Regions from separate parts of the Neobacillus sp. GCM10027624 genome, predicted to be linked through region 2. Evidence: riboswitches for the same ligand, from Rfam matches in the RefSeq annotation. Region 2 holds a riboswitch; each other region holds the start of a gene.
The links. A riboswitch is a leader RNA that binds a small molecule or an ion and turns the genes downstream of it on or off. The one in region 2 is predicted to bind glycine.
Positions count from the first base shown of each region.

Region 1 (10,843 bases), 390 kb from region 2:
AAATTAGATAGAGGTTTAAAGAACAGGCACGTTCAGCTAATCGCCATTGGCGGAGCAATAGGAACGGGGTTATTTCTTGGGGCAGGAAAATCTATTCATTTGGCAGGACCTTCGATTTTATTTGCTTATATGATTACAGGTGTCATTTGCTTTTTAATTATGCGTGCACTTGGCGAACTACTCTTAACCAATTTGAACTATCATTCATTTGTTGACTTTGTGAGAGACTATTTAGGTAATATGGCAGCCTTTATCACTGGTTGGACCTACTGGTTTTGCTGGATCTCCATTGCCATGGCTGACTTAACAGCGGTTGGTCTTTATACCCAATATTGGTTTCCTAATGTACCACAGTGGATGCCAGGATTAATTGCCCTTGTTATTCTGTTAGTTATGAACCTTACAACTGTTAAACTTTTTGGTGAAATGGAATTTTGGTTTGCATTAATCAAAGTAATTGCCATCTTGGCTCTAATCTTCATCGGTCTTGTCATGATTATTAAAGGCTTTTCTACTAATTCAGGGCCGTCTAGTTTCAAGAACTTGTGGAGCCATGGCGGCATGTTTCCAAATGGAATAAATGGGTTTATTCTCTCATTCCAAATGGTCGTGTTTGCCTTTACAGGGATTGAACTTGTTGGCCTTACAGCGGGCGAAACGAAAGATCCGGAAAAAGTTATCCCAAAAGCAATCAATAATATCCCAATCCGTGTTTTTATTTTCTACCTTGGCGCACTATTTGTAATTATGAGTATTTATCCTTGGAATGCCATAAATCCGGCGAAAAGCCCATTTGTCCAAGTCTTCGTAGCGGTTGGTATCGCAGCTGCTGCCGGTATCGTTAATTTTGTCGTGCTTACATCCGCGGCTTCAGCTTGTAACAGCGCTGTCTTTAGCACAAGCCGGATGGTTTACTCACTGGCCAAGGATAAAAATGCACCTGTACCATTCGCAAAACTTACTTCACGAAAAATACCTTCAAATGCATTATTCTTTTCAACTGTTGTCATTCTCATTGCCGTAATTTTAAACTATATCATGCCGGAAGGAGTATTTACACTAATTACAAGTATTTCTACGGTATGTTTCATCTTTATTTGGGGAATTACTGTCATCAGTCATTTAAAATACCGTAAAGTAAGACCTGATTTGGCAAAAGTAAATAAATTCAAGTTGCCGTTTTATCCCGTTTCCAATTACTTAATCCTTGCTTTTCTTGCATTCGTTCTTGTTGTCCTTGGGTTAGCGGAAGATACTCGTGTTGCCTTGTTCGTAACTCCTGTTTGGTTTATTATGCTAATTGCTATTTATAAGGTACGGAATCTAAAGGAAAATCATGCAGATCCAGTGAATCAGGAAAAGATTGCAGAAAATTAACAGCAAACGATAAAAGATCTTAATTACCTTTTGTTGTTATCGCTTTCAAAAATTATATAAAAAAAGCTTGACGTGAATTATGTTAGCGATTATTCTGAAAATAATAATAAATAGAGCGGATGACGGTTGTGGGAGAGTGCAATTTAACACGCCACCGAAGGAGCAAGTTCCAAAAAGACCCTTGGAATAAATCTCTCAGGTAGATGGAACCATAACTGGACGCAACTCTGGAGAGCGCATAATTAATATGCCACCAAAGGGGAAGGTTCTTTTCGTAAAAGGAACTAAACTCTCAGGTAAAAGGACAGAGAAGGGTAGAGCAATCTTTATGCTACCCTTTTCTGTCCTTTTTTGCGTGCAAAAAAGTGAGTGTTTCTATCGATTTACTTGGAAATAAAAATCTTCAGTAATTAGCAAGATAAATTCCATGTTTGAAACATCAAAGGGTAGTTGAACCATTAAAAGGAGGACTAGAAATGGGATTACAACAAAATGATTCAACTATTTTTGAAGCAATTAAGAAAGAGCAGGAGCGTCAGCATCAAACATTGGAGTTAATCGCTTCTGAAAACTTTGTAAGCCAAGATGTATTAGAAGCAATGGGAAGTGTGATGACGAATAAATATGCTGAAGGCTATCCAGGAAAGCGTTACTATGGTGGATGTGAATTTGTTGATATAGCAGAAAATACAGCGATTGATCGCCTAACAAAGCTGTTTGGAGCAAAATATGCAAATGTTCAGCCACACTCAGGTGCACAAGCAAATTTTGCAGTATTCTACGCATTGTTGCAGCCTGGTGACAAGGTCATGGGGATGAACCTTTCACATGGCGGGCACTTAACTCATGGGAGCCCTGTTAGCGTTTCAGGAAAATGGTTTGAAATCGTCTCCTATGGTGTGAGAGAGGACACTCAATTGATTGACTATGATGAACTAGAAGAGATTGCAAAAAGGGAAAAACCAAAATTGATCATTGCGGGGGCAAGTGCTTACCCTAGAGTAATTGATTTTGCACGCTTTAGACAAATTGCTGATCAAGTTGGTGCAAAATTCATGGTGGACATGGCACATATTGCAGGACTTGTTGCAGCTGGTCTTCATCCATCACCAGTTCCATTTGCCGATGTTGTAACAAGCACTACGCATAAAACGCTCCGAGGTCCGCGCGGCGGAATAATTTTAACCAACGATGAAGACATCATAAAGGCCATTAATAAATCAGTGTTCCCAGGGATACAAGGCGGTCCGCTCATGCACATAATTGCGGCCAAGGCCGTTGCTTTCAATGAAGCACTGCAGCCAAGCTTTAAGGAATATGCAAAACAGGTCATTGAAAATGCAGCAACACTTGGCGAAACATTAAAAAATGAAGGTGCTGCCCTTGTTTCTGGGGGAACGGATAATCATATCGTTCTTTTAGATTTACGTCCGTGGAATTTAACAGGAAAAGAAGCAGAAAAATTATTAGAAGAAGCGGGCATTACCGTAAATAAAAATACGATTCCATTTGACCCGGAAAAGCCGTTTGTTACGAGCGGGATCCGGATGGGAACAGCAGCTCTGACAACACGCGGAATGAAGCAGGAAGAAATGGTGCAAATCGGGAAAGTCATTGCCGCTGTTCTGAAGAGTAAAGGGGACAAAGTCGTGCTTGAGAAAGCAAAGGAAACAACAAAAACGATTTGTGGAGCCTATCCGTTATTTCAACAAGCTGTAACAGTGTAAGAAAGGGGAAAATTGGGATGGAATTTCAGAGTTGTTTTGACATTATCGGTCCGATAATGGTTGGACCATCAAGTTCTCATACAGCTGGAGTGGTATCAATCGGAAAGTTTATCTACGAATTGTTAGGCGATTATCCACAAGAAGCAAATATTGTATTTTATGATTCATTTGCCGAAACCTATCAAGGTCATGGAACAGATAAGGCACTTCTCGGAGGATTACTTGGGATGGATACTGATGATTCACGCATTAAAAATTCATTGGAATGGGCTAAGGAATCTGGCATGCAGTACCAATTTGAATTTGCGGAAAGTTGTGAGTATTACGATCATCCAAATATAACAATTGTAACAGCAAAGTGCGGCGATTATGTTGTTAAAGTTGGCGGAGTATCACTCGGCGGCGGCTTATCCAAGATTTTTATGATTGACGACGAGATGGTTCATATACGTTTGAGTGCAGGCGAAGATTTTACAGCCCTTGCTCGTCATTATCAACCAATTAGGAAAGAACTTATGGAGGCAATATGATGGATATTCAGTCCATGAGAGAGCTGATCGAAGCTTGTGAAAGAGAGCAAAAAACAATTGGCGAAATGATGTTGAAGATAGAAGCAGAAAAAACAGGTAGAGACAAAGAAGTCATTATTGCCATGATGGAAGAGCGTTTGCTCAAAATGAAAGAAGCTGTCGACAGCGGTATCAAAGATGACTCCGCTGCACCAAGTGGAATTTCCGGTGGTGATGCCGTGAAAATGTATGAATACATGAGTCAAGGAAAGGCTCTGTCAGGAAATTATATAAGTAATGCAATGGCCTTTTCATTGGCAACCTCTGAAGGTAATGCCCGGATGGGGGTCATAGTAGCAACGCCAACTGCCGGAGCAGCCGGCATTTTACCTGGAGTTTTGTTTTCACTTCATAAAAATGATGGTACGCCTTTTAAAGATTTAGTTATGGGCTTGTTTACAGCAAGTATGCTCGGGTTAGTCATTGCAAACCGTTCCTTTATTTCTGGAGCAGCAGGAGGGTGTCAGGCTGAAGTAGGATCGGCAACAGCCATGGCTGCCGGAACAATCGTTGAGCTAAAAGGAGGCACACCACAACAAGCCGTGAATGCCACTGCTATTGCCATGAAATCACTTTTGGGTTTGGTTTGTGACCCGGTGGCTGGCCTTGTTGAAGTGCCTTGCATTAAACGAAATGTGATTGGGACTTCCATTGCGTTTTCAGCAGCCGATATGGCCCTTGCCGGGATTGAAAGCCGGATTCCTTGTGATGAAGTCATTGAAGCGATGTATAGGGTTGGGAAAGATATGCCTAGGACACTTCGGGAAACAGCTCTTGGAGGACTGGCAACGACAGAAACAGGTAAACAGGTAAAGGAACGGCTTTTTTGTAGGAAATTATAGGAGGTATAACAATGGGGATCGATACAGCATTAAAACAAACACCACTTTTTGAAACTTATGGTAAGCATGGTGCGAAGGTTATTGACTTTGGCGGCTGGGCACTTCCGGTACAGTTTTCCAGTATTTTAGATGAGCATGAGGCGGTCCGAATAAAGGCAGGACTTTTTGATGTCTCACATATGGGTGAAGTGCTCATTGAAGGAAAAGATGCAGAGAGTTACATTAACTACTTGGTTACAAACGATGTAACCAAGCTTAGCATCAATCAAGCACAATATACCGCAATGTGCTACCCAGACGGCGGAACGGTCGATGATTTATTAGTATATAAATTAGACAATGAAAAATATTTACTCGTCATTAATGCGGCTAACATAGAGAAAGATTTTGACTGGATGAAGCAACAGGCAAAAGGGGAGATGACGCTCCAAAATATTTCGAATGAAATCGCTCAGCTTGCCATCCAAGGTCCAAAGGCTGAAAGTATCGTTCAAAAATTAACTGACATCAATTTATCAGAAATTGGCGCATTTAAATTTGCTCAACATGTCAATCTAGACGGGGTAACAGATGTACTTGTATCTCGCACGGGTTATACAGGAGAAGATGGTTTTGAACTATATTTAGCTGCTGATCAAGCGGAAACCCTTTGGGAAAAGCTTTTAGATGCAGGAAGTGAGGACGGCTTAAAGCCATGTGGACTTGGAGCACGTGACACACTTCGATTAGAAGCACGTCTGGCACTTTATGGTCAAGAACTGTTAAGTGATATCAGTCCGCTTGAAGCAGGAATTGGCTTTGCCGTAAAACTGAAAAGAGAATCCGATTTTATTGGGAAGGCTGCACTTATCGCCCAAAAAGAAGCCAGTTTAAAACGAAAGCTTGTAGGGATTGAAGTAACTGGACGAGGGATCCCGCGTCACGGTTATAAGGTAGTTTCAGAAGCTGGAGAGGAAATCGGTGTTGTTACATCTGGAACCCAATCACCATCTTTAAAGAAAAGCATTGGACTTGTTTTAATTTCTGCGGAACATGCTGAAGTGGGGACACCATTAAAAGTGGAAATCCGTAACAAGCTGATTGATGCCGTTGTTGTGAAAACACCATTTTATAAAAGAGGTTAATAGAGTAATAAAGATACTCTGGCAGACTCTCAACCTGGGGTAAGGCATAAAGGCTGATTAAACAAACATACTTAAAAGTGATTTTTAAACTTATTAAATTCTAATTAACAGTTGAAGGGAAGAAAATATTATGACACAAGCAATTGCAACTTTACTATATAGCAAGGAACATGAGTGGGTTTTAAAGTTAGACGGAAATCGAGTACGAATCGGGATTTCTGATTATGCACAAAAACAGTTGGGAGATATTGTATTTGTGGAAAATCCGCAAGTGGATGATGAAGTAACAGCGGATGAATCAATGGGAACAATCGAATCGGTTAAAGCCGTTTCTGAAATTTTCGCTCCTGTATCGGGTACTGTAGTCCGGATCAACGAAGAGTTAGAAGATGCTCCTCAGACAATTAACGAACATCCATTCAGTAAAGGCTGGTTGGTAGAAGTGGAAATGTCGGTTCCAGAAGAGCTTGAATCCCTTTTAAATGAAGATGAGTACAAAGCATTTATCAATGAAGAAGGAGAGGAATAAGATGGCGAATACTTATAGATATCTCCCTGATACGGAACAAGATAAAAAGGAAATGCTCGATTTCTTAGGAATGTCTTCAATTGAAGAATTATTTGAAGATATTCCATCTGAACTTCGTTTAAAAGGTGAATTAACAATTCCAGAAGCGGATCCAGAACCTATTTTAATGAAAAAAATGAACCAACTTGCTGCAAGTAATTTAAATGCAAATCAATATCCAACTTTTCTAGGCGTGGGTACATATGATCATTACATTCCAAGTGTTGTTGATCATATGATTTCACGTTCAGAATTTTATACTGCTTATACACCATATCAACCAGAAATCAGCCAAGGGGAATTACAAGCAATTTTTGAATTCCAAACGATGGTTTGTGAGTTGACAGGAATGGATGTGGCCAACTCCTCCATGTACGATGGCTTTACATCACTTGCAGAAGCGGCCTCACTTGCTATTGCTTCTACAAGACGTTCAAAAGTAGTGATTTCAAAAGCTGTTCATCCTGAATCACGTGCAATTTTAAACACTGTTGCAAAGGGTCAAGAATATTCAGTTGAAGAAGTAAGTCTTGCTACAGATGTAACAGACTTAGAACAACTTAAAGCACAAGTAGATAAAGACACGGCTGCTGTTATTGTTCAATATCCAAACTTCTTTGGTTCTATTGAAGATTTGACAGCAATTAAGAATATCGCTGATGAAGTTGGTGCTCTTTTCATCGTAAGTTCAAACCCACTAGCATTAGCTCTATTACAATCACCTGGTAAACTTGGAGCAGATATTGTTGTCGGAGATATGCAGCCGCTTGGTGTTCCAATGTCCTTTGGCGGCCCGCACTGCGGATATTTTGCAGTTAAACAAAAATATATGCGTAAAATTCCAGGACGTATTGTAGGGCAAACTCATGACGAACAAGGAAGACGAGGATTTGTATTAACCTTGCAAGCTCGCGAGCAGCATATTCGCCGCGATAAAGCGACTTCTAATATTTGTTCAAACCAAGCACTAAATGCTCTTGCCTCTTCTATTTGCATGTCAGCATTAGGAAAGAATGGTGTTCGTGAAATGGCACAGCAAAATATTGAGAAAGCTGACTACATGGCAAAGTCTCTTCAAAACAAAGGCTTTAACGTTTTAAACAAATCATCATTCTTCAATGAATTTGTTGTAGAACTTCCACGCCCGGTTAAAGAAGTAAACACTAAACTTCTTGAATCAGGGCTCATTGGTGGGTATGACTTAGGAATTGATTACGGATTTGACAATCAAATGCTGATTGCGGTAACAGAACAACGTTCAAAAGAAGAGATAGACAAATTTGTAGAAGCATTGGAGGCTGTTGTAAATGGTTGAATATAATGATCTAATTTTTGAAATCAGTCGTTCAGGTCGTGTAGGTTACAGCCTTCCGAAAAGTGATGTTGAAAGTGTTGATTTACAAGATAAATTTCCAAAACATTTAATTCGTGATGAAGCAGCAGAACTACCTGAAGTATCTGAGCTTCAACTTGTTCGTCACTATACTGCACTTTCAAATAAAAACCATGGGATTGATAATGGATTCTATCCTCTTGGATCTTGTACGATGAAATATAATCCGAAAATTAACGAAGATGTGGCACGACTAACAGGGTTAAGCCGTATTCACCCATATCAACCAAGCGAAACTGTACAAGGTGCATTAGAGCTTTTATATAATCTACAAGAAGAGTTAGCTGTAATCACTGGTATGGATGCAGTAACATTACAACCTTCTGCAGGTGCTCAAGGTGAATGGACTGGATTAATGATGGTTAAAGCTTACCATGAGCAAAAAGGTGAAGTTAGAAAGAAAGTTCTTGTTCCAGACTCCGCTCATGGCACAAATCCTGCTAGTGCGAGCGTTGCAGGATTTAAGACAGTAACGATTCCATCAAACGAAAATGGATTAGTTAACTTAGATGAATTAAAGAAACATGTTGATAGTGATACCGCTGCATTAATGTTAACAAACCCTAATACACTTGGTTTATTTGAACAAGAAATCGCAGAAATTGCTGCTGTAGTTCATGAAGCAGGCGGATTACTATACTATGATGGTGCGAATGCCAATGCGATTTTAGGAAAAACAACTCCAGGATCAATGGGCTTCGATATCGTGCATTTAAATCTTCACAAAACATTTACGGGTCCACACGGTGGTGGAGGTCCTGGTGCAGGTCCTGTTGGTGTTAAGGAATTCCTTCTTCCTTATTTACCTGTACCACGCGTTGAAAAAGACGGTGATAAATTTGTGTTGAATTCAAATTATCCATTATCTATTGGTCGTGTAAAAGGCTATCATGGAAATTTTGGAATTTTGGTTCGTGCATACACTTATATTCGTACATTGGGACCAATAGGATTGCGTGAAGTTTCTGAAGGGGCTGTCCTTCATGCGAACTACCTTCGTAAAAGACTTGAGCCTTATTTTGATGCACCATATTCACAAATTTGCAAGCATGAATTTGTATTATCCGGTTCAAGACAGAAGAAGCTGGGGGTCAGAACACTTGACATGGCCAAACGTCTGCTTGATTTTGGATATCATCCGCCAACCATCTACTTCCCGCTAAATGTTGAGGAGTGTTTGATGATTGAACCAACAGAAACAGAGTCAAAGGAAACAATGGATGCATTTGCGGATGTGATGATTCAAATTGCCAAAGAGGTAGAAGAAAACCCAGGTATCGTATTAGATGCACCACATACAACGGTGATTGGCCGATTGGATGAAGTACAGGCAGCGAGACAACCAATTTTACGATATAAAAAAGAGGAATCGGCAGTAAAAGAAAAAGAACCTGTAAACGTATAAAGAAATCTTCCATCTGTGCGGGGATACCTCCGCACAGATAATTTTCACGTTTAGCAGATTATATGTTCCGTTCATAGGAGTGAATAAGATGGCAACTGAGTATGTACGTAAACCGGAATGGCTTAAGATAAAATTAAATACGAATGATCAGTATACTGGCTTAAAATCGATGATGCGTGAAAAAAGGCTTCATACAGTCTGTGAAGAAGCAAAATGTCCGAACATTCATGAATGCTGGGCATCGCGAAAAACGGCAACCTTTATGATTTTAGGAAGTGTATGTACACGTGCCTGCCGATTCTGTGCCGTTCAAACAGGGCTTCCGACAGAGCTTGATTGGGAAGAGCCAGAGCGCGTGGCAGAATCAGTGGAGTTGATGGGATTAAAACATGTTGTGATTACCGCGGTTGCACGTGATGATTTAAAAGATGGAGGAGCCGGGGTTTTTGCTGAAACGGTAAGAGCTGTAAGGCGACGTAATCCATTTTGCAGCATTGAAGTCCTACCATCTGATATGAATGGTAAATATGAAAATTTAAAAACCTTAATGGATGCAAAGCCAGATATTTTAAATCACAATATTGAGACAGTGAAACGTTTATCACCAAAAATTCGTGCCAGGGCTACATACGAGCGATCCCTTGAATTTTTACGGCGCGCAAAAGAAATGAATCCTGCTATTCCAACAAAATCAAGCATTATGATCGGACTTGGAGAAACGAAAGAGGAAATTATCGAAACAATGGATGATCTTCGCGCGAATAATGTGGACATTATGACTATTGGACAGTATTTGCAGCCTACTAAACAACATTTAAAAGTACAAAAATACTGGAGTCCGCAAGAATTTGAAGAACTAAAAGTAATCGCCATGTCAAAAGGTTTTAGTCATTGCGAAGCGGGTCCGCTCGTTCGCTCCTCCTATCATGCAGATGAACAGGTCAATGCAGCAAAAGCGAATGTGCGATAAGGGCAAATAGGAGAAAAGGAGGGGCATCCTATGAAGTTAAAAGTAACAGAAGCGGCGATAGACAAACTTAAAGAGATGATTGAGACGGAAGGAAAAATTCCCCGGATTGATGCGGATGTAACTGGGGGCTGCGGGATGTCGGTTAAGTTTTCAATTGTTTTTGATGAACCGCGTCGAAACGATTTATGCATTGAGATGGATGGGATACAAATTCGGCTGGATCGTTTTACTAAACGCTATTTAGATGAAGAAACAGAAATTGATTATCAAGTTGAACAGGGGTTTCTAGTTGGAGACAGCTTTACCTCAAGTGCTTGCGCAATTGAAATCGATTAATGGGATTCTGAATATGCCTTAAAATGCAAGGAGCATCCCCTGATTTTTATTACTTATAATCAAAGTTTTCCGGTAGGTATTATTGGTGTTGTTATGGTGGAAAGGAGAAACGAAAATGACAAAAGAATATGATGTTGTTATTATCGGCGGCGGGCCTGGAGGATACGTGGCTGCCATTCGTGCATCTCAATTAGGTTTAACAGCAGCGGTTGTTGAAAAAGGGAAAATCGGTGGAACATGCCTTCATGCTGGGTGTATCCCAACCAAAGCCTTATTAAGAAGTGCAGAATTATATTCTCAAACAAAAAATGCAGAGCGGTTTGGGGTAATTGCCCCTGAAATTGGACTTGATTTTTCAAAAGTACAAGCTCGGAAAGAAGAAATCCAGGAACGTCTTTTTAAGGGGATCCAACATCTAATGCAAAAAGGAAAAATCGATGTTTATGATGGAAAAGGCAGTATCTTGGAGTCAAAAGATGTTTTAGTTGAATTGAACAATGAGGGCAGAGAAATCATTATTAGTCCGCGGAAT
Region 1 covers NZ_JBHTHD010000011.1:28,847-39,689, forward strand. Annotated here, with positions in the region: gene ACFQZ9_RS16355 (amino acid permease) at 1-1,377, shown strand, start outside; glycine riboswitch at 1,595-1,695, shown strand; gene glyA (serine hydroxymethyltransferase) at 1,854-3,104, shown strand; gene ACFQZ9_RS16365 (L-serine ammonia-lyase, iron-sulfur-dependent subunit beta) at 3,122-3,634, shown strand; gene sdaAA (L-serine ammonia-lyase, iron-sulfur-dependent, subunit alpha) at 3,634-4,515, shown strand; gene gcvT (glycine cleavage system aminomethyltransferase GcvT) at 4,527-5,639, shown strand; gene gcvH (glycine cleavage system protein GcvH) at 5,770-6,168, shown strand; gene gcvPA (aminomethyl-transferring glycine dehydrogenase subunit GcvPA) at 6,170-7,522, shown strand; gene gcvPB (glycine dehydrogenase subunit 2) at 7,515-9,005, shown strand; gene lipA (lipoyl synthase) at 9,094-9,975, shown strand; gene ACFQZ9_RS16400 (iron-sulfur cluster biosynthesis family protein) at 10,006-10,311, shown strand; gene lpdA (dihydrolipoyl dehydrogenase) at 10,427-10,843, shown strand, end outside.
Region 1: linked by a shared signal. The riboswitch ahead of glyA (serine hydroxymethyltransferase) and the one ahead of gcvT (glycine cleavage system aminomethyltransferase GcvT) in region 2 are both predicted to bind glycine.

Region 2 (10,843 bases):
TTTGAGAATTGGCTTAAGGGAGAAACAAAGCCACCAAAGAAAAGATGGTGACTTTTTAATAATTTAAGGTATGTTTACTTATTTTTGTTTTGATTAGGTAAAAGAGGTGCATTTATGAAAAAAAGAAAAAGTTTTATTACTGAAGATACCATAATCAATATAGATGAAGAAATATTTATAATTAAAGCAGAAGAATTAATATGTGAATTGTTTGTGGATTATGTTAATGGAAAATACGGGAGAACAGTACTTGAATTGAGATGATGATATGAAGAAAAAGAAATACGATAAATCCTACACCTATAAAGGAAATAAGGTAAACGTATCTTATTTAAATAAAATCACATTCAAAGAGTATCTTCAAGAAATTGCAATTGATTACATGCACACTAAAATAAAGAATGCTGATTATGGAGATGAAGATAATGGCAACTAGAACGGAGCAATACCAAATGGTTTACAAATCAAATATTGTTAATGCTTTGGTAAGGGTAAAAAATAAACCTAATATTACATTAGTCGCCAAAGCAATAATTAAACTTCAAGAAAATTTAGAGATACAAAAATTACTGGAGAAAGAGAAATGAAAGAAACCATTGATTTCGAAAATGATTTCATCCGAACTGAAACAGAAGATTCAATTATACTTAAAGCGAAAAGACGTAACGAGGATGGTTTTCTTATAAATATTACGTTTACAAAAAATCAAGAAGAACATGAAGAAGCAATGGAAGCAATAGAGGAATTTTTTATTAGAGAGATCCTTTGAGTGACTGAAAAGTTGCTCTTTTTATTGTGGCTAAATATCATTGAAGTCAACAATATTGGACATGGTATACTAGAAATACAATTCTGTTGAAAACCTATAATTTCACCTTGATGGAAGTCGAAAAAACGTTTGTTCCATCTGGTTTCACCTCGAACCCCCATAATTTACACTCATTATAATACAGCGATACTAACATGGGAATGAGGTTAACAACATAAACACTATAAGTTTAGAAAATGTTCACAATTATCGTCATAAATTTGTAATATTTAGCTCGAAATTCTTGTACCTGAATGGTGTCCATTGAGTTATTCTAATAATGGTTAACAAATTAAAAATAAGGGGGAATCCTGTTGAAACATGTTTTATCCTATCTGCAGTAATACTAAAAGGAGGTTATTCTCATTGTCAGCGCTATCGAAATTTTAGCCAATCGAATTATTAAAGATGCCACTCGAAACCAAGCAACCGATATTCATATCATTCCGCGAAAGAATGATACACTCGTTCAAATCCGCCTTACGAATAAACTTATTCCTCGATTATCCCTTCCAAAAGAAGAATGCGACAAATTAATTTCACATTTTAAATTTACCGCAAACATGGATATTGGGGAAAGAAGACGCCCGCAAAGCGGTTCAATTTTTTGCGATGTCAACGGTCAATTGATGGGGCTCAGATTATCCACCCTGCCTTCAAACAATCGAGAAAGCCTTGTTATCCGGCTTTTACCTCAACAAGAACAGATTCCATTTCACCAGCTATCCTTATTCCCTTCAATGACGAGAAAATTACTTGCCCTTCTTAAACACGCCCACGGGTTAATTATTTTTACCGGGCCGACAGGCAGTGGAAAAACCACTACCTTATATTCACTCCTCAATGAAACCGCACACTTATTCCATCGGAACGTCATTACACTAGAAGACCCTATCGAAAAAAATTATGATTCCGTCCTGCAGGTCCAAGTAAACGAAAAAGCGGGGGTCACCTATGCCACCGGATTAAAAGCTATTTTGCGGCATGATCCGGATATCATTATGGTAGGAGAAATAAGGGACAGTGAAACAGCAAAAATTGCTGTTCGGGCAGCGCTTACGGGGCATTTAGTTCTATCCACAATGCATACAAGGGATGCGAAGGGAGCGGTTTATCGGCTTCATGAATTCGGAGTGAATTGGCTGGAAGTAGAGCAAACACTTATTGCCGTAACGGCACAGCGCTTGGTGGAATTGACCTGTCCATTTTGCCAGGACGACTGTTCGCCATTTTGTTATTCATATGGTAGATGGAAAAGAGCAAGTGTGTTTGAACTCTTATCAGGGAGGAATTTACAATCAGCAATGAGGGCTGCAAAGGGGGAAAATATTGAACCACGCTATAAGACGATCAATCAAGTAATCAATAAGGGAATTGCACTAGGTTATATAAAAGAGTCAGAATATGAACGGCTGGTATACAATTATGAAACATCGTAAATGGACGGTAAATGAACAAGCAACCCTTTTAAAAAGAACAGGTGAATTATTGGCGAGAGGATATCCGATTTCTGAGGCTCTTGAGTCCATTTCCCTTCACCTTTCCACTAATCGAAAGGAGGAGCTTCATAAATGCTTAATTGGTTTAAAAACTGGTTTATCGTTTCATGAGGTTTTAGATAAGCTTGGCTTTCACAAAGATTTAGTTGGTTTTGTTTATTTTGCTGAACAACACGGCAATTTTGCGGAGGCACTTTTAGAAGGCAGCGGGATGGCTTTGGTAAAGGAAAAGGATTTGCAGAAGCTCTTAAAACTGCTCCAGTATCCGCTGCTTCTTATTTTCATTACCGGCTTTCTGTTTGTCTTTGTTGAAAATACACTGCTGCCAAGGTTTACAACCCTTTTTAAATCAATGGGACTTGAGGCTAATTTTTTCACGAAAGTAATTTATGCTTTTGACCAATATTTCCCTAAGATTCTATTGGGGATATTTACTATTTTTCTTCTAGCAGCTATGTATTACTTTTTTGTTTTCAGAAATATGTCTATCCTTCTTCAACGATCTCAGTTAGTTCGTCTCCCAATTGCAGGAAGGGTTCTCAGATTGTTATTTACTCACTATTTTTCCATTCAGCTCAGCTTTTTACTTGCAGGGGGAATCTCAGTCTCTGAAGCCTTACTGCTCTTTGAAAAGAACCACAGACAACCCTTTTACAGCCAACTTGGGAAGGAGATTAAAGAAAAGCTGGTAACCGGAGAAAAACTCGAGTCTATTTTAGCCGCATTTTCTTTTTTTGAAAAAGAATTTCCTATGATTGTTAAGCATGGACAAGCGAATGGAAAGTTAGAACAAGAACTGCAATTTTTTAGCCGGCATTGTGTAAATACAATGGAAGAAATAATTGAAAAAAGCTTTAAAATGATTCAGCCTATTTTATATCTTTTTATCGGATTTCTTGTCGTGTCGATGTATTTAGCTATTCTATTACCGATGTTCCATCTAATGGATGGAATTTAAAAACTGGAGGTTGAAAAAGATGCTGAAAAAATTTGAAAATCAAAAGGGTTTTACACTAATTGAAATGATGATTGTTATGTTAATTATTTCTGTATTGTTAATTATCACAATTCCGAACATCACAAAACATAATTCAAATATCAATGACAAAGGTTGTCAGGCATTTGTGAAAATGGTACAGGCCCAAGTTCAGGCTTATGAAATGGAAAAGAAAAAACTGCCTACAAGTGTTGAGGATTTAGTTGCTGCTGATTATTTAAAAGAGGATGCAAAGGGCTGTCCTGATGGAAAAACAAAGGTAGAAATACAAGCCGACGGAAAAGTTGTAGCGGTGGCAAATACGTCTGAATGAAAAATAACCAAAATGGATTTACTTTAATCGAATCATTATTGGTTCTCGCGATCTTTTTAATCCTATCCTCGATTACTGTCTTTTCTGTAAAGCCACAAGCGAATCGTATAGAAGATGAAACCTTCATTTCCCAGCTCAAAACAGACTTATATTTCGCCCAACAATATGCTATTTCCCATCAACACGAGGTCTATGTAGGCTTTTCGGAAAACGAATATAACTATTATATTTATGAGCGCAATGATCTTCCACGGCTGGTCGAGCGATATTATTCAAACGATATTCATGTATATCCGGGGACACTATCGTTATATTTTCGGTTTCTACCGGATGGAAATATAAGTAAATTTGGTTCGTTCACGATTGTAACGAAGGATAAGCAATATCGTGTTACGTTTTTGATTGGAAAGGGAAGGTTTTATGTCACGGAAGAATAGAGGCTTCTTTTTACTCGAGCTATTATTGTCGCTATCGGCCTGGTTTATGATGTGTCTGTTTTTTATGCCGATTGTCATTGATTTAAACAGTCAATCCAAAAAACTCAAAATCGAAAAAATGGCCAGGCAGCTGGTATATGAGGAACTCGAGGCTAAAATTATCGAGGGAAAATTAGACACCAATTATTCTGTATTACAGGATGGAATAGAATACAAAATCAGCTGGAAAGACCCTGCATTTTCCGGAGAAAAAGAGGTGTGTGTAAATGTTGAGGAAACCGCCTTTCTTTCCAAAACAGAAATTTGCGGTATGCAAGAATGAAAAAGCTTTTACATTGATTGAATCTCTCTTTGCCCTAGCCATATTTTCTATCCTTGTCTTTTTCATGGCTCCACTAATGCAAATAGTTTTAAATAATAAAGCAATTCAAGGGGAAGACCAACCATTGGAGTGGGAGGTTTTTAGCAGTCAATTAAAGAGGGAAGTCCGATCTTACATGAAGGTAGAGGTCCTTTCAGGAAGACTATTTTTAACGAAGGATGCAGAAACCATTCAATATGAAAGGTACGGCACTAACGTCCGAAGAAGGGTTAATAGTACTGGAAATGAAATCGTGTTACAAAATGTATCTGATGTAGTTTTTGTACTATTAAATAACGCTGTAAAGGTTACTGTAAAGGACACATGGGGAAAACAATATTCAATTGTTATCTACTCCTTTATTAGTTGGAATTCAAGTCCATGAAAAAAAATCAGGCAGGCTTTACCTATCCCCTTACATTGTGTGTCCTCCTTGTTTTTTTCTTATTTTTATCCATACGTGTTGAACAGCTGTTAGCTGAGAGGAAGGTTGCAAATCAAACTGCGATACTGTTGCAAGAAGAGTACTATTTCCTTAGCTCAATCAAAAAGGTGGAAAACATGCTAACATCCACCGGAACCATTCAGACAAAAGGATCTTTTAAGTATATAAACGGGGCGATGGATTATCAGGCTGAGGCTCCTATAAGTAGTGTTCAAAAGGTTAATTTCACACTCCGTTTTAGTTCAGGAATAACTGTTATTGGAATTGGCTATTTTGATATTAAATTAAAAAGGATTATCAAGTGGGCAGAAAGTAGAGCTTGAAAAAGGTCGTTTGAATTTGTAAAACATGGACATACTTGTATTGAAGGATAAAGGCAGGTGTGTCGATGAAAACAAATGATTATGTAAAATATATGACGCAAACCATTGTAAAATATGCGGACCAACCAAAGGATGAACGAAAAAGAATGCGTACAGAGCGTAAGCAAGCACAAGCATCCTTGTGGTACCGGTGGTTCGGAATCCTTCCTTATATTTTTTACTCTGAAATGAAAAGAAGAAGAAAAAGGTAAAGAAGCAGATGTATGTCTGCTTCTTTACCTTTTTAGATTGCTTTTTCTGTCAAATAAAACAGTCCGCCGTTGATAAACGAGATATTAATTTTTGGTTCATATTGTTCCTGCAGTGCTTTTTTTTCTGTTTCGTAGCTCTCATTTTCTTCTTCACAATCCTCATAAAAATGGTCTAAAAGCTTTCGGTCCATATCCCATCTTTTACGGGCTTCCTCTGCCCATGTATGATCATCACCATCAATAACATTTCTTAGATAATTTTCAATTCTGGTCATTCCGCTTTTTGGTTTAACTAATGGAGATAAGGTAAAGGAGTAATCCGGAATTTTGGGCGTTAGCTTTATTTTCGATAAGCGCTCATGGAAATCTTCGACCATTTGACCATTTATTAGCTGCAAACCAATCGATTTAAAAATATCTCTTTTTCGATCACACTGGTAGGATATTTTCACATTCATACAAAGCCAAGGTAATAATGGTGTTTGTCTATTATGCAAGCTGTGATTTTCATAAAGCCGAATATAACCTGCAAGGTTTTTTGTAGAAGTAAATATTTGATGCAATCTAGGTGATCCCAAATATATGGTTTCCCCTTTTACATGATCAGGTGCCCGCTGTTGGTCTGTAATAAAGGTAAGCTTCATCGGATTCGGAATTCCGCCTGTTTTCTCAAGATAATGCCAGTAAAAGGGGCGATTCATCAATTCTTTATCAAGTTCAATCGTTAATTGAGTAGTTAAATATCCAGGTTGGTTTTCGACAATTTCACATTCGTTGGCTTCAAAATACTTTATTAAAAAGTTATGAATTTCCTGCTGCTGCATGTGAATCTCCTTCCTTTATGTCTCTTGCGAACTCAATCATCGATGAGAGGTTTTCCATTTTTATCCTCATTTCCCCTTCGGAAGAAGATTGCCCAAATATGTCGATTAAATGGTCCTCGATATTACCAAAATCAAGTTTTGTTAAAATATCATCAAGTTCGCCAATTACCTTTTCAAATAAATCAATTTTTTCGTATAGAAGTTTTAAAATATGTTCTTCGACCGTATTTTTGATGGCAAAATTATAAATCATCACATCTTTTTCTTGGCCGAGACGGTGAATCCTGCCAATTCGCTGTTCCAGTCTCATAGGATTCCACGGTAAATCAAAATTAATGATATGATTACAGAATTGAAGGTTAATCCCTTCTCCACCGGCTTCTGTTGCAATTAAGACTTGAACATGCTTTTGAAAGAGTTCACGCATCCAGTCTTTTTTACCGCGTTTAAAACCTCCCCTGAACGGTACGGAAGAAATTCCATGCTGTTTTAAATACCATTGCAAATATAATTGTGTGGCCCGATATTCTGTAAAAATAATGACTTTGTCATTTACCTTCTGAATTAATTCTAGCGCTTTTTCAGCTTTTGAGTTTTGCTGGACGGCCTCAACTTTTTTAATCAAATAATTAATTTGTTCTTCAAAGGCAGGAGATGGATTTTCCTTTTTTTGCAGCATGTTTTTTAGTGTATAAAAAACGGCTTCGCGGCTGCTGCATGCTTCTCTTTGTAATGTCATCACAGAAAAGGCACTTGTTTGAACCCAATCTCCTTCACTTCTTAAATCATTAATGGCCTCATATAGATCTTTTTCTGATGATGAAAATTCAATTGGAATGGTTTCAACATGCCTTTTGGTCCATTCAATCCCGGTGTCAGCTCTCCGATTACGAATCATTACTTTATTGACTAATTCCTTTAAATGCTCATTATCATTTAAAGAACGGGCGTCCCGTTTATATTTTTCATAAAAGGCTGTCTCGCTTCCCAAATGCCCCGGTTTTAAAAGGGATACTAGGTTGAAGATTTCTTCAATTCTGTTTTGAATCGGGGTTGCTGTTAACAATAAACAAAATTTCTTTTTTAAATTTTGAACAAACTCATAGTTTTTCGTTTTGTTATTTTTCAGCTTATGGGCTTCATCGATGATAATAAGGTCATAGTTTTGATTGTAAATAATATCGCGATGCGGATTTCGTTTTGCGGTATCAATGGAGGACACCACCACATCACATTGTTCCCATACATAACTTTTTCTTTGCGAAATCGCCGGAATAAAAAATTTGCTATTTAGTTCCATTGCCCATTGTGTAACCAGGGAAGCAGGGACTAGAATCAATACCTTTTTAACCAAACCGCGAATCATGTACTCTTTTAAAATAAGACCAGCTTCGATGGTTTTACCTAGCCCAACCTCATCAGCGAGAATTGCTTTTCCATTCATGTTTTCAATGACTTGTTTAGCTGTTTCGAGCTGATGGGGAAGGGGAGTTAAATGCGGCAGATGGCTGGGTGCCTGCAGTCCCTCAAATTCGGGGATGACAAGATGTTTTTCAACCTCAATTGCAAGTTTAAAAAGATCCCAATTTCCCCATGGACCATCATGTTCAATCCTATGTAAAAAGTCATCCTGCCAGGAGGAATCGAATTCTATGTGAACAGACATGGTTTTCCAGCTCCTTTTCTGTCAGATACCTATTGCTCAAAATATCATTTTAGGGTAGGATGTTAGTAGCTTAGAAAGTTTTAAATTTTTGTAATAAAGTAAATGATTTTGAAGATGTATTTATTTTAGTATTACCCATATGGAAAATATTATAAATGCGGATGATAACAAGGGGAGAGACTACTCGTGTAGCGCCGAAGGAGCAAACAGAAATGTGAATCTCTCAGGCAAAAGAACTCTTGTTTGACGCAGCTCTGGAGAGTGCTTCAGTTATATAGGAGCCACCAAAGGGGAAAGCCAATATCGGTAAACTTTCAGGTGCAAGGACAGAGACCTTCTTTAATTTAAAAAGGGGGGGCTCTGTCTTTTTTTCTGGGGAAAAATATCTTAGAAAAAATGTAAAACTTATTCTAGAGATATAACGTCTCTTATGGGTATGTTTTCTCTACGCACCATCTTGTTATTTTTTTAATAAAATTTTCTGAAAAAGGGGAATTCAATATGGCTGATTTAAAACGCACTCCATTATTTGAAACCTACAAGCAATACGGGGGTAAGACAATCGATTTTGGCGGCTGGGAGCTGCCAGTCCAATTTTCAAGCATTAAGGAAGAACATGAAGCCGTTCGTACAAAAGCAGGTTTATTCGATGTATCTCATATGGGGGAAGTTGAGGTTAAAGGACCTGACAGCTTATCCTATTTGCAAAAAATGATGACGAATGATGTTTCTAAACTGAAGGATGGCGGCGCTCAGTACACAGCGATGTGTTACGAAAACGGCGGTACAGTGGATGATTTGCTTGTTTATAAAATGGAAGATAATCATTATCTACTCGTGGTAAATGCCTCCAATATTGAAAAAGATTATAAGTGGCTTGAAGACCATCTTGAAGGTGATGTTACCCTTAAAAACTTGTCTGAACAAACAGCTCAACTGGCCATTCAGGGACCACTTGCAGAAAAGGTACTACAGAAGTTGGTTAAAGAATCCGACCTAAGTCAAATTGGCTTTTTCAAATTTCAGCAGGAAGTAAAAATTAATGGCAAAACGGCCCTTGTTTCTAGAACTGGTTATACTGGGGAAGATGGGTTCGAAATTTATTGTAAGTCAGACGATGCGGTTGACCTTTGGAATGCTATTTTGGAAGCAGGTAAGGAAGAAGGAGTTCTTCCTTGCGGATTGGGCGCACGTGATACGTTACGCTTTGAGTCCGTTTTACCGCTTTACGGTCAAGAACTTTCTCCTGAAATTTCACCACTAGAAGCAGGAATTGGTTTCGCTGTAAAGTTAAATAAGGAAGCAGATTTTATTGGTAAAGAGGCATTAAAAGAACAAAAAGAAACTGGTCTTCCTAGAAAAACGGTTGGGATTGAAATGATTGACCGTGGTATTCCACGTCATGGGTATTCCGTTTATAAAGGGGAAGAGCTCATTGGTGAGGTTACTACAGGTACGCAGTCCCCAACATTAAAGAAAAATATCGGGCTTGCACTTATTCCAACACAATATGCCGAATTAGATGGTGAAGTTGAGGTTGAAATTCGCGGAAAACGTTTAAAAGCAAAAGTAATTCCAACACCTTTTTATAAAAAAGAAAAGAAATAATGGAAGGGAGTTAGGTTTATGAAACATCGCTATTTACCTATGACTGAAGAAGATAAGAGAGTAATGCTTGAAACCATTGGCGTTTCCTCCGTTGATGAACTTTTTAGCGATATCCCGGAGCAAGTACGTTATAAAGGTGAATACAACATTAAAGCTGCTAAATCAGAGCCTGCTTTAATGAAAGAACTACTTAAAATGGCAGATCGTAATGCAGACTTGAAAAGAAATGTTTCTTTCTTAGGAGCAGGCGTTTATGACCATTATATGCCTGTTATTGTCGACCATGTTATCTCACGTTCAGAATTCTATACAGCCTATACACCATATCAGCCTGAAATTTCTCAAGGGGAGCTTCAAGCAATATTTGAATTCCAAACGATGATTTGCGAATTAACGGGAATGGACGTTGCCAACTCTTCTATGTATGATGGCGGAACAGCATTAGCTGAAGCAGCAATGCTTAGTGCCGGTCATACAAAACGAAAAGTAATTTTAGTTTCAAATGCGGTTCATCCGGAATATCGTGACGTACTTAAAACCTATGCAAAGGGTCAGAACTTAAGCGTAGTTGAAGTACCAGTAATAGACGGTCTAACAGATTTAAATGAATTAAAAGGCTTAGTAAATGCCGATGTTGCTGCAGTTATTGTTCAATATCCAAACTTTTTTGGCAGAATCGAACCATTAAAAGAACTAGAAGAAATCATTCACGCCAATAAATCAATGTTTGTCGTATCAAGCAATCCACTATCTCTTGGAGTATTAACACCTCCGGGCAAATTTGGTGCTGATATTGTCATTGGGGATGCACAGCCTTTTGGTATTCCATCCGCATTTGGCGGTCCGCACTGTGGATACTTTGCTGTTACTGAAAAACTAATGAGAAAAGTTCCGGGTCGCCTTGTCGGACAGACAACAGATGACGAAGGACGCCGTGGTTTTGTTTTAACCCTGCAGGCACGCGAACAACATATTCGCCGTGAAAAAGCGACTTCAAATATTTGTTCTAACCAAGCTTTAAACGCACTTGCAGCTTCCGTTGCTATGACCGCTCTTGGCAAAAAAGGTGTTCGTGAAATGGCAGCAAACAATATGCAAAAGACTCAATATGCGAAAAATGCCTTTAAAGCGGCAGGCTTTGAAATTGTCAATGATGGTTTTTCATTTAATGAATTTGTAATTAAATTGAATCACCCGGTAAAAGAAATAAATAAACAGCTTTTACAAAAGGGAATCATTGGCGGTTATGATTTAGGTCGTGATTATTCAGAACTTACCAATCATATGCTGATTGCTGTGACTGAACAAAGA
Region 2 covers NZ_JBHTHD010000011.1:422,996-433,838, forward strand. Annotated here, with positions in the region: gene ACFQZ9_RS18380 (helix-turn-helix domain-containing protein) at 1-51, shown strand, start outside; gene ACFQZ9_RS18385 (hypothetical protein) at 115-264, shown strand; gene ACFQZ9_RS18390 (hypothetical protein) at 269-436, shown strand; gene ACFQZ9_RS18395 (hypothetical protein) at 426-587, shown strand; gene ACFQZ9_RS18400 (hypothetical protein) at 584-769, shown strand; gene comGA (competence type IV pilus ATPase ComGA) at 1,168-2,247, shown strand; gene comGB (competence type IV pilus assembly protein ComGB) at 2,234-3,265, shown strand; gene comGC (competence type IV pilus major pilin ComGC) at 3,285-3,617, shown strand; gene comGD (competence type IV pilus minor pilin ComGD) at 3,614-4,054, shown strand; gene comGE (competence type IV pilus minor pilin ComGE) at 4,038-4,376, shown strand; gene comGF (competence type IV pilus minor pilin ComGF) at 4,321-4,800, shown strand; gene comGG (competence type IV pilus minor pilin ComGG) at 4,797-5,183, shown strand; gene ACFQZ9_RS18440 (YqzE family protein) at 5,249-5,434, shown strand; gene ACFQZ9_RS18445 (YqhG family protein) at 5,467-6,258, opposite strand; gene ACFQZ9_RS18450 (DEAD/DEAH box helicase) at 6,236-7,924, opposite strand; glycine riboswitch at 8,086-8,173, shown strand; gene gcvT (glycine cleavage system aminomethyltransferase GcvT) at 8,426-9,532, shown strand; gene gcvPA (aminomethyl-transferring glycine dehydrogenase subunit GcvPA) at 9,551-10,843, shown strand, end outside.

Region 3 (10,843 bases), on a different contig from region 2:
ACCCTCTTTTTATTAAAACAATCCGAATAACATGCTTACAATGTTCTTCTTTTTAGGTTTTTTCTTATGAAAATGAACGGTTTCTGTTTGAACAGGGGTGGATAACTCTGCAACCTGCTTTTGAAGTGTTTCGAGCTGGAGATTTAATGCCTTTACCTGGGACTGCAACTCCTCAATTTCTCTACGGTGCTGCAGGAGTTGATACGAGGCCACGGAGTCCGCTTTATCGTTCAGACTGATTTCCAACTCACGTACCTTTGCATACAGTTTTTCCATTGCCTGATCGTTTTCTACTGCCTTAACGGTCCCTCTACGTGGCTTTTTCTCCTGGATTGGAGCAATATCTTGTATGAGCGCTCCGTTTTGGATTTGTTCCTGAATTTTTTTTAGTAACTCAATGTCCCCATCTTTAAAAAAATAATGTCCCCGTTCATTTCTTTCCATTGGAAGTTCGAGTTGTTTTACCCAGCGTTGGATGGTACTTGAGGATACTCCTAATAATTTTGAAACCTCACTTGTATTCATCAATAACACCCTCCTAAAATTATTTAGACCCTTGGCGCTAAGTGATCAATAATCTTAAGACCAGAATTTCCACCATTTCTTCTCTTTTGTGGCAGCAACATCACGGAAACTGGTTAACATGTTTTGAAAGGCAGCCTCTCTTTTAATAATTTCACGTGATAGATATTCCCGTTCTTCTAGGAGAACTTCTCGTTCCTTTGTAATGGCTTCTGTTAAATTGGAAATTTCCTCATTGGTGATATCCATATAGTGAGAGAGTCCCTCTGATGTTTCGGCAACTTGCTTTGATAGGGAGTAAATCTCCTCCGTGGTTTCAATCGTTACATTCGCGATACTGTTCGATAGGTATTTAAGTGAATCCGTTGTTTGTTCGGAATTTTTTTCGATTGCAGCGGATAGCTCTTTAATTTCTTCCTTTGTGTTTTCTGTCGATTTATATATGGAGTTCGAAAGGGATTTAACTGTTAACATAGCCCCGTTGGAAATTTCCTTTTTTACTTCATCCAGAACTTCCTTGCGAACAACACTGCGGATTTCATCTTTTACTTCACTTAAGAAGGTTTGCTTATACGTATCCATTGCTTCGAAGAATAATTCAGCATTTTTTATTAGTTCTTGAGTAGCGATAGTAGCCTCCGGCTCAGGGCTGGAAACAAGCTCTAAGGAGATTTCTTGATTTTCGGGGCTTTCACTTTCATCCGGGTTTGACACCGGATTGAGGTTATTGTCCAATGGATTAGAATCCATTGGAACGGTTACTTCCTCTGGTTCAGATATTGTTTCAATGACAGGTTCATGTCTAATTAGTAGCCATTCACGTACAGATTCTTTGCTTTCTTTATTTGCAAACCTCTGCTTAATCTCTTGAAAGAGCTCTATTTCTGCCTCGGTATAAATTCTTGCTCCTTGCTTTGTTCTTGGAATGTCTAAGAGTCCATCAAATTCTTTTACCCACTTCCGAATAATTCCATGAGATATATTAATTTCCTTAGCGGCTTCTTTAATTGTGTATGCTTTCATAAAAAATTCATTCCTTCCCCTATTATCTACGAATGTTTCTCTTAATCTTATAATTCACCAAGAAGTACCTGCTTTTCCTGCTAGGTGACAAAAGCTATCAAAACAAGACGGAAATCTCAAAATACCTACAGCTTTCTGCAAAAAGAGCGTAAATATCGAAAATTGACAAAAAAGGGATTGAGAAATTTCGAAAAAAGGAATAAAATTTTAAGAGAATTTGATAGACAGAAAGAAGGTTCATCATGTGGATCGCAGCTGCATTTATAACCATGATTAGCTTTGGAACGAATAACACGATTTTTAAGTGGAGTACCGGAAATGGACTATCAAAACTTCATATCCAATTTTTCTTTTATTTTGTTGCCTTTGTCGTATCATTTGGATATGGAGTGATGAATGGAATCCTTCACTTTAACCTATTCACCATTTTTCTAGGTTCTTTAATTGGTATTTTAAATGCAAACGGCAATATCCAAATGTCTAAAGCCTTTGAAAAGGGACCAGCAAGTCTCACTTCACCACTAATCGGCACGAATGCACTCTTTCCAATTTTAAGTGCTGGACTTATTTTTCACGAGAAAATAAGTTTATTACAATGGCTGGGTATTGTATTTATGTTAGGGTCAGCGATGGTGATTCAGTATTCACCGTCTTCAAAACGAAATACAAGTTATCTTCCGTGGATTCTAAGGGTTGCACTTGCCATTTTGTCTTTTGGTATTTTGGGAATATTGATGAAAACTTCCACCTATTTACACATTAATTCTGTAAATCTCCTTATTTCGATGTATGGCGGGGGCAGTGTGTATTTAGCGATTTGCAGCCTGTTGCAGAAAGAAAAATGGCGCCGGAATGAGGCGGGTGTAGGGGCAATGGTGGGAATCATTAGTGTTTTTGGTTATGCTGCTTATTTCTTTGCCTTACAGTTTGGAGCAGCCAGCATCGTTTTCCCAATTGTTAGTTTAAATTGTTTAATCGTCGTTTTGGCGGGTTGCTGGATTTATAAAGAAAAATTAAAGTTATATCAAATTATTGGTGTGTTCTCAGCAGTGCTGGGGATCCTATTAACAAAAATATAATTATGAAGTTAAAAGAGCAGTGGAAAATTTATTCCACTGCTTCTTGCATTAACCCACTAAACCAAGTTTTTTCAAGCCATTATAAATCCCTGAGTTTGTTACCTCTGTCGTCCTATGTTTCGCGTATTGAAAGAGATCGGGGTGGCCATTTCCCATCGCAAAACCTTCGCCCACACTCATTAGCATTTCCTTATCATTCATTCCATCACCAAAAGCAATCGAGCTCTCCTTGTCAATTCCAAGATGTTTTAAAACCATTTGGATCCCGATTCCCTTGTTTACTTTGTCCCTGATGACATCATAACAGTGCTTTAAGCCTTCCAGATGAACTTGGGATAAATGAATCCCATCTTCATTTTGATAAAGATCAGCATCGCCTTCCTTTAGATTCATCAGCGTTATTCCTAAAATCTGATTATCCAATGAGGCAGTGTAGCTGCTATTTTTGTGTATGTGGAATTTTTCAATAAACTGTGCAGCAATAGGAGATTCCAGATGGGTAAAGGCATTACTCTCGTTTGTATAAAGGACGGCTTCATGTTGATTTGCTTCAGCTATTTGCAGAAACTGTTTCACATTTTCCTCACTCATATACTCTTTAAAAAGATCTTTCTGATTGTAGACGGCATAGGCACCGTTGTAGCCAATAAAAGAATGAATTTTTAATTCCTCCGCAATTTTATCAAGCTCATGCAGTGGTCTCCCGGTTGCTAAAAAGACTTCAATTCCCTTTTCTTGGACAGTGGCAATTGCCTCCTTGGTTGAGTCTTCAATAGTATCATCCGGTCTGAGGATGGTTCCATCAACATCAAGAAATAAAACTTTGTAATTCGGCATGATTGGTACTCCTTTTTTTTGAATATGACATTAGTCTACCACTTTCGAATTAAAGAAGTCACATATGTAGAACATCGAAAAAATGGTTTATATTGGAAAAAAAGACCATTGACAAACCGACGGTCGGTTTGTATGATGATCTTATAAATTGGTAAAGGGAGGAAAAAGCTGTGAAGATTTCATCCAAAAAGAAATTGATTTTAAGTATTGCTTTCAGTATCGTCATAAATGGGGCTATTCCAGTATTGGTTTACAATCTGCTTTTAGATCATTTTTCAAGCTTTGTTTCATTACTTATAGCGACATTGATACCACTAGGGGATAATCTTTATCATCTTGTAAAGTATCGTAAAGCTGATGCTTTTGGTTTATTTATGTTAATTGGTTTTCTGCTAAGTTTAGCAGCATTTGTTTTAGGCGGAAATGAGCGGCTTATTTTATTACGGGAGTCAATGGTCACTGGTTTATTAGGACTCATTTTTATTGGGTCGTTATTTTTGGGGAAGCCATTGATCTATCATTTTGCGATTCGATTTAGTGCAAGTGACGAATCCGTAAAAAAGGGACAGTTTACAAAAAACTGGGAAGTACCGTATTTCCGTTTTGTACTTCGTGTCATGACTGCAATTTGGGGTATTGCTTTACTTGGTGATGCAGTGTTGAGGGTCATTTTGGTATTTGAACTTTCAATTTCTACTTTTTTAGCTGTTTCTCAAATTGTCTTTTATTGCGTCATTGGGGCAGCGATTCTTTTTACCATTATTTATCGCAGGTATGCCAAAAAACGGTTAGACCTAATCATTCATAATTAAACAAGCAGGGAAGGTAGTAATCATGACGAATTCAACAATTTACGATAATCCGAGCTTTCAGCATATTTTATCCACTACAGAAGAAATCATTTTAGAAAAGGGCTGTAGAAATACTACCTTAAAGGATATCATTGAAAAATCCGGACTTTCTAAAGGTGCCATTTATCATTATGTAGATAGCAAAGACGAATTATTTGGACTGATATTGAAATCGAAAATAACCGAAATGAATGAAAAATTTCATAAGACAATTACACGCTCGATTGAGGAAGCACATGATGGCAGCCGATTTGGAGTGGTTGGTCAATTTTTCCACTCGCGTCAAAATACGAAAGATATTGGCAATCTCATCTTTATTTATCTGCTAAGTCAGGAGAATGAAAAGGTAAAAAAAATTCTTAATGATCTTTTTAATTACAGTAAAGAGACGGGAACCCAATGGATCAAAATGGGTCAGGAAAATGGTGTGATTCCTCCAAATATTGATGCAGCGAAAATGTCAATATTGTTGATGACTTTTTCCTATGGGTTACGGGTAACGCAAATATTAACGTCTTCAGAAGAGGATAAAGTTGATATGAGTGATATTTTTCAACTTATTATGAAGACATTGTCTTAAAGAGTCTTCCTATGGGGGGATTTAGGTGCTATTTTCCATAAGGTTGCTGAATGAGGGCCTAAACTCACTGAGGTTACCTTAGAAAAGGCCATCATCCGGCATATGTAACTCTCATCATTTTTAATTTACTATATATATCTTTTTAATGTTTTTATACCATTGGGTAGGCATACACCAATCGCAAAAGCCTCTATAAATCCTGTATGACATCGTTCATAGAACGACCTCTCTATAGAAATAATATAAGTAAGCTATTAGAAGAAGAGAGGAATTCTATGTATAAATTATTAGTTCTTATCCTTGGATTTCTGCTTATCAGTTGTCCGGCAGAAGTGTTTGCACAAAAGAAGGTACCCATCTTAGTCTATCATTCCATTGCAGAATTTACAGGACACGGTCAAAAGGAATTATATGTAACCCCAGAGAATTTTGAAAAGCAAATTGGATATTTGCGGGACCATGGATTTACCTTATTAACGTTTGAGCAATGGCAGAATATTGATCTTGTTAAGAAGCCGATTTTCCTCACATTTGATGATGGCTATAAAAATAATTTGACTGCCTTAAAAGTCTTTCAAAAACTTCAAACCAATCAGTTTAAACCAGCTGGTACCTTTTTTATCATCACGGATTTTATTGGCCGCACGAACCGTTTATCGTCAAATGATTTAAAAACGCTCTCTAAATCCGGTTTGATTTCTATCCAGTCTCATACCGCGACCCATCCAGATTTGACTAAAACAGAAAAGCTGGACTCAGAATTAAGAGATTCGAAAAGGGCATTAGAAAAAATAACTGATAAAGAAGTGATCGCGATTTCCTATCCTTTCGGGAATTTTAATCCTAGGGTTGTGACGGAGACAAAAAATTATTATCTTTTTGGATTAACTACAAGTCCTGGTCCTTATATCAAACAAGGAATTGAAAACGAACACTATCTTCTTCCAAGGACATATATCAAATATTCCACATCATTAGACGATTTTGCAAAAATTGTAAATATGGATTAAGGCGGTTACGAAAATCGTAATCGTTTTTTTAGGGTTTTAATGGGACAAACGCGGAATATGCTTTAGATAGGGGAGGGATTGTGTTTATGGCTGCTACAATCAGTGTGTGGGAAGAACATTTATTTTGGACTGAAATTCTTTATGATCATGCGATTTTTGTACGGGACCATTTATCAGTGGAACAAGTACAGGAAGTTTCGATAGCAAAAAGGTTTATTCAATCATTTGCTAATTTAGAAACGAGTCTTGGAAAAATTAATCCGGCGTTGGATTATCGTTCTAGTGAGTTAATTTCGTTTGCTAAACAAGCCTATCCAGTCGCATATGAGTATTACCGTTTTGAAGGCCATTTGCAAAATTTGCGGATAAAAAACGAGATCAATCTTAATTTATCTCCTACTTATTTGAACGGCACGCTAAATGAAAATCAAGAGTATTTGCGGTTGCTATCCTTTTATGTAAATGGACAGGAGCCGGTTTCGCTGCGTTTAGACCAATTATTGGATTTATGGCTGGAGGATCAGCTTGGCCATATTATTTTATTAAGAAATGTCACAGATCCAATAGAGTTAGCGGTTGATCGGCAAACAGACCTATATGCACAGAGATTTCAAATGTTTATTTTACAAAACCATCATGTAAAAGGGTTTTTAAGATTTACAGAGCAAGGGTTTCCTAGACAGAGAGAATTGGCATTGGAGGTAGGAAAGACGGTTATTGAAATGAATGGGTATATAAGGTCGGTGGTTGAAAAATATCAAGGAGACCGGATCTTAAATAAAACGACTTTACGGTTTTTGGAGCATCATTTTCCGGAGACCTGCTATTTCGTGAAAAAATTAGCGGAATTCGCTCCTGAGCTTCAAGCCGAAAGCACAAATTGCTCTTTGAGGAAGCCATCGTTTAATTAGATTTTTAGGAGAGGTATCCGACAATGGGTGAGAGTTATCCGACAATAGGAGAGGGTCAAACGACAATAGGAGAACATCTCCAACAATTGTCGGACCCTCATCCATTTTGTTTTAATTAATCAGTGCCTGCAGCGGAGCTGGGATTCTTCCTCCGCGATTAATCAGTTTTTGGGAGCTAAATGGGTTCACTCCGATGACAGGTGCTCTGCCAAGGAGGCCGCCGAATTCGACCATTTCGCCTTCCTTTTTTCCCGGAACCGGAATTACCCGGACGGCGGTCGTTTTCTTATTGATCATCCCGATGGCAGCTTCATCCGCAATCATTGCTGAAAGAGTTGAAGGAGCTGCATCGCCTGTTATCGCAATCATGTCTAGACCAACAGAACATACGCAAGTCATCGCTTCAAGCTTCGATAAATTTAGTGCGCCATCGATAATACCGCGAATCATCCCGTTATCTTCGCTGACGGGGATAAAAGCGCCGCTTAATCCACCTACATAAGAGCTCGCCATGGCACCACCCTTTTTCACAGCATCATTCATTAGTGCAAGTGCTGCAATCGTCCCGTGCGTTCCCACTCGTTCGAGTCCAATCTCTTCAAGAATTTCGGCAACACTATCATTTAAAGCATTTGTTGGGGCCAATGACAAATCCATAATCCCAAACGGAATACCAAGCCGGTTGGCTACCACTCTGCCTATCAGCTCACCGGCACGAGTAATTTTAAAGGCTGTCTTCTTGATAATTTCAGAAACCTCGCCTAGGTCAGCATCTGGGTAGCGTTTCAATGCGCTCAAAACAACCCCTGGACCGCTTACACCAACATTGATGACTGCTTCGCCTTCCCCTGCTCCATGAAAAGCTCCAGCCATGAAAGGGTTATCCTCTACGGGATTACAAAAGACAACAAGCTTCGCACAGGCAATCCCGTTTTGATCCTTCGTTCTTTCAGCCGCCTCTTTAATAATAAAACCCATTTCTCTAACGGCATCCATATTAATCCCTGTCCGGGTGGTTGCAACCGAAACAGAAGAGCAAACACGCTCCGTTACACTCAGTGCTTCCGGAAGGGCTTTTAACAATGTTTCGTCACCCTTTGAGGTTCCTTTATGAACAAGTGCAGAAAAGCCGCCGATAAAATCAATTCCTAATTGTTTTGCCGCTTTGTCAAGCGTTTTCGCGAGCTCTACAGTTTGTTCCGCTGTTGCATTGCCGAGAATTTCAGCAATCGGTGTAATGGAAATTCTTTTATTTATAATTGGAATTCCAAATTCCTTCTCGGTTTCCTCGGCCACTTCTCTTAAGTTTTGTGCGTATTTCGTGATTTTTTCATAGACTCGCATATTCATTTTTTCAAAATCAGAATCGGCACAATCCCGGAGGCTGATGCCCATCGTTACCGTACGAATATCAAGATTTTCCATTTGAACCATGCGAATCGTCTGTAGGATTTCATCCATTGCAATTGTCATAATAACGATCTCTCCCTTTTACACGCGGTGCATCGCTTGGAAAATTTCCTCAAGCTGAATGTTGATTTTTAATCCCATATCTTCACCGGCAAGGGTCAATTCATTCCTTAATCTATTTAAATTTACCTTTCCGGTAACATCAATAATCATCATCATGGTGAAAAAATCCTGTAGAATCGTTTGGCTGATATCAAGAATGTTCATGTTGTTGTTTGCAAGAATGGTTGTTACCTTTGAAATAATTCCTACCTGATCCTTTCCAATTACACTTACAACTGCTCGTCTTCGCTCCATTTCTTCCACCTCTATGAATAAAATAAAAAAAAGATTGGATAGATCCAATCTCACGGTAAAAGAAGAGTGTGTAGTTTTATGTACAACTTTCTCTTCTGTCCTTTTGCCTGAGATTGTGAATCCTTCGGCGCCGCAAATGCGCGGTCTCTCCAGAAGCTGCTCCGGTTATAGTGTGATCCACAACCATCATAGCCTGCTATATTGAATTAAACAAATCTTATCAAGGAAAAAGATTTCAGTCAATAAGAAAAATATGTAGAATTTGTGTGGCCGTTGTTCGAGCTTAGCATCATAGCCAAAAACTCACTCCAACATGTGAACTCCTAACCAGAGTATTTTAAGCCCGGACAACTTTGACCTACAATAAAGATAATAACCGGAAACGATTAAAAACGGATGAAAAAAATGTTAACAATTTGTTAAGTCTTTGTTGATTTAAAAATAATTATATTGTAAACGGACAGAAATTATTATGTAAACAAACACCGCTATACTAAGATATAAGACTAAAAGGCGGTGGTTTTATGGAAGAGACACTAGTAAAATCATATTTACAAAAATCATTGGAAGAGTGGAAAGAGGATATATCCAATTTCCTTGGTGAAATCGACAAAGAATATGAAGAGGTAGCGCAGGAGTTAAAGGTATATTCATATAAATATAACATTACGAAACAAGTGATTCAATCAACGGTAAATGAGGAGATCATCGAAAGTATTCGGCAAATGTACCATAAACCTTTTGAGGAAAGTTATAACCAACTAAAGGTGTACATACGAGATCTTGAAGAGAAACGAAAGGTTTTTCAAATGTTTATCCAAAAAATTGATGAAGTCACTCGGAAAGAATCAGCTAAATTGAATGTTTCATAGGTAAGAAGATATCCCGATGGAAGCAGCTTTTACGATATAAAGCTGCTTTTTATGATGTATAAGAACTTGAACCCGCATTCCTTCACCTTGCATATATTGATTAACAGATAGAGGAGAGGTGAAGCAGATGATCACCGCCATGATCGGCAGTAAAACCTATACACTGCCAGAAAACCTGGAGGAATATTTTCAAAGATTTCGTTCTCAAGTGATCGGAATCAATCATGAATATGAAACGCCCTATGGAAAAAAGCAAATCATTTATACGGACTGGACGGCAAGCGGGCGTCTTTACCGTCCAATCGAACGGAAAATATCTGAGGTATTTGGACCATTTATGGCAAATACCCATACTGAGTCCAATACAACGAGTTTAATGATGACCGCTATCTATAAACAATCAAAAAAGATTATAAAAGAGCATGTAAATGCGGATGAACGGGATTCGCTTATTCTTGATGGCTTTGGGATGACCTCAGTTATGAATAAATTTCAGAGAATCTTAGGGTTGCGGGTCCCCGAACAGTTAAGAGGGTATTTGCAAATTCCTGAAAAAGAGCGCCCCGTTATTTTTATCACCCATATGGAGCATCATTCAAATCAGACTACGTGGCTTGAGACCATCGGGGAGGTTGTCATTTTAGAACCTAGCTCAACCGGAGAGATTGATGTTCCGCAATTGGAGGAGCTTCTCCAGAAATATCGTGAACGTCCATTGAAAATAGGGTCTTTTACGGCTTGTTCGAATGTTACGGGAATTCAAACCCCCTATCATCAATTAGCAAAAATCATGCATCAACATGGAGGATTATGTTTTATCGATTTTGCTGCATCTGCACCGTATGTCAAAATCGATATGCATCCGGAAGATCCTTTAGAAAAGTTAGATGCGATATTTTTCTCGCCGCATAAGTTTTTAGGAGGGCCGGGAACAAGCGGGGTATTAGTTTTTGATTCAAGGCTTTATTCAAATCAGGTACCGGACCATCCGGGGGGAGGAACTGTACTATGGACCAATCCCTGGGGGGAGCATCATTATTATCCAGATATTGAACTCAGAGAGGATGGAGGAACACCTGGAATTTTGCAAGCAATTCGCACAGCCCTTTGCGTGAATTTAAAAGATCAAATGGGCGTTGGAAATATATTAAAAAGAGAAAAAGAGCTGCTTGGAATCCTATTACCACAGCTTGAAAAAATTCCAACCTTTCACATATTAGACGGTCATTTAAAAAACCGTTTAGGAATTATTTCTTTTTACATTGAAAATATCCATTATAATTTAATTGTTCGTTTGCTGAATGATCGTTTTGGCTTTCAGGTCCGGGGTGGATGCTCATGTGCCGGAACATATGGTCATTATTTATATCAGATTGATCAACCTGCTTCAA
Region 3 covers NZ_JBHTHD010000014.1:31,313-42,155, forward strand. Annotated here, with positions in the region: gene ACFQZ9_RS23990 (MerR family transcriptional regulator) at 13-525, opposite strand; gene ACFQZ9_RS23995 (MerR family transcriptional regulator) at 580-1,545, opposite strand; gene ACFQZ9_RS24000 (EamA family transporter) at 1,788-2,624, shown strand; gene ACFQZ9_RS24005 (HAD family hydrolase) at 2,673-3,461, opposite strand; gene ACFQZ9_RS24010 (VC0807 family protein) at 3,632-4,273, shown strand; gene ACFQZ9_RS24015 (TetR/AcrR family transcriptional regulator) at 4,296-4,892, shown strand; gene ACFQZ9_RS24020 (polysaccharide deacetylase family protein) at 5,168-5,902, shown strand; gene ACFQZ9_RS24025 (DUF2935 domain-containing protein) at 5,989-6,813, shown strand; gene ACFQZ9_RS24030 (PFL family protein) at 6,925-8,286, opposite strand; gene ACFQZ9_RS24035 (ACT domain-containing protein) at 8,305-8,580, opposite strand; glycine riboswitch at 8,666-8,743, opposite strand; gene ACFQZ9_RS24040 (hypothetical protein) at 9,105-9,452, shown strand; gene ACFQZ9_RS24045 (aminotransferase class V-fold PLP-dependent enzyme) at 9,580-10,843, shown strand, end outside.
Region 3: linked by a shared signal. The riboswitch ahead of ACFQZ9_RS24035 (ACT domain-containing protein) and the one ahead of gcvT (glycine cleavage system aminomethyltransferase GcvT) in region 2 are both predicted to bind glycine.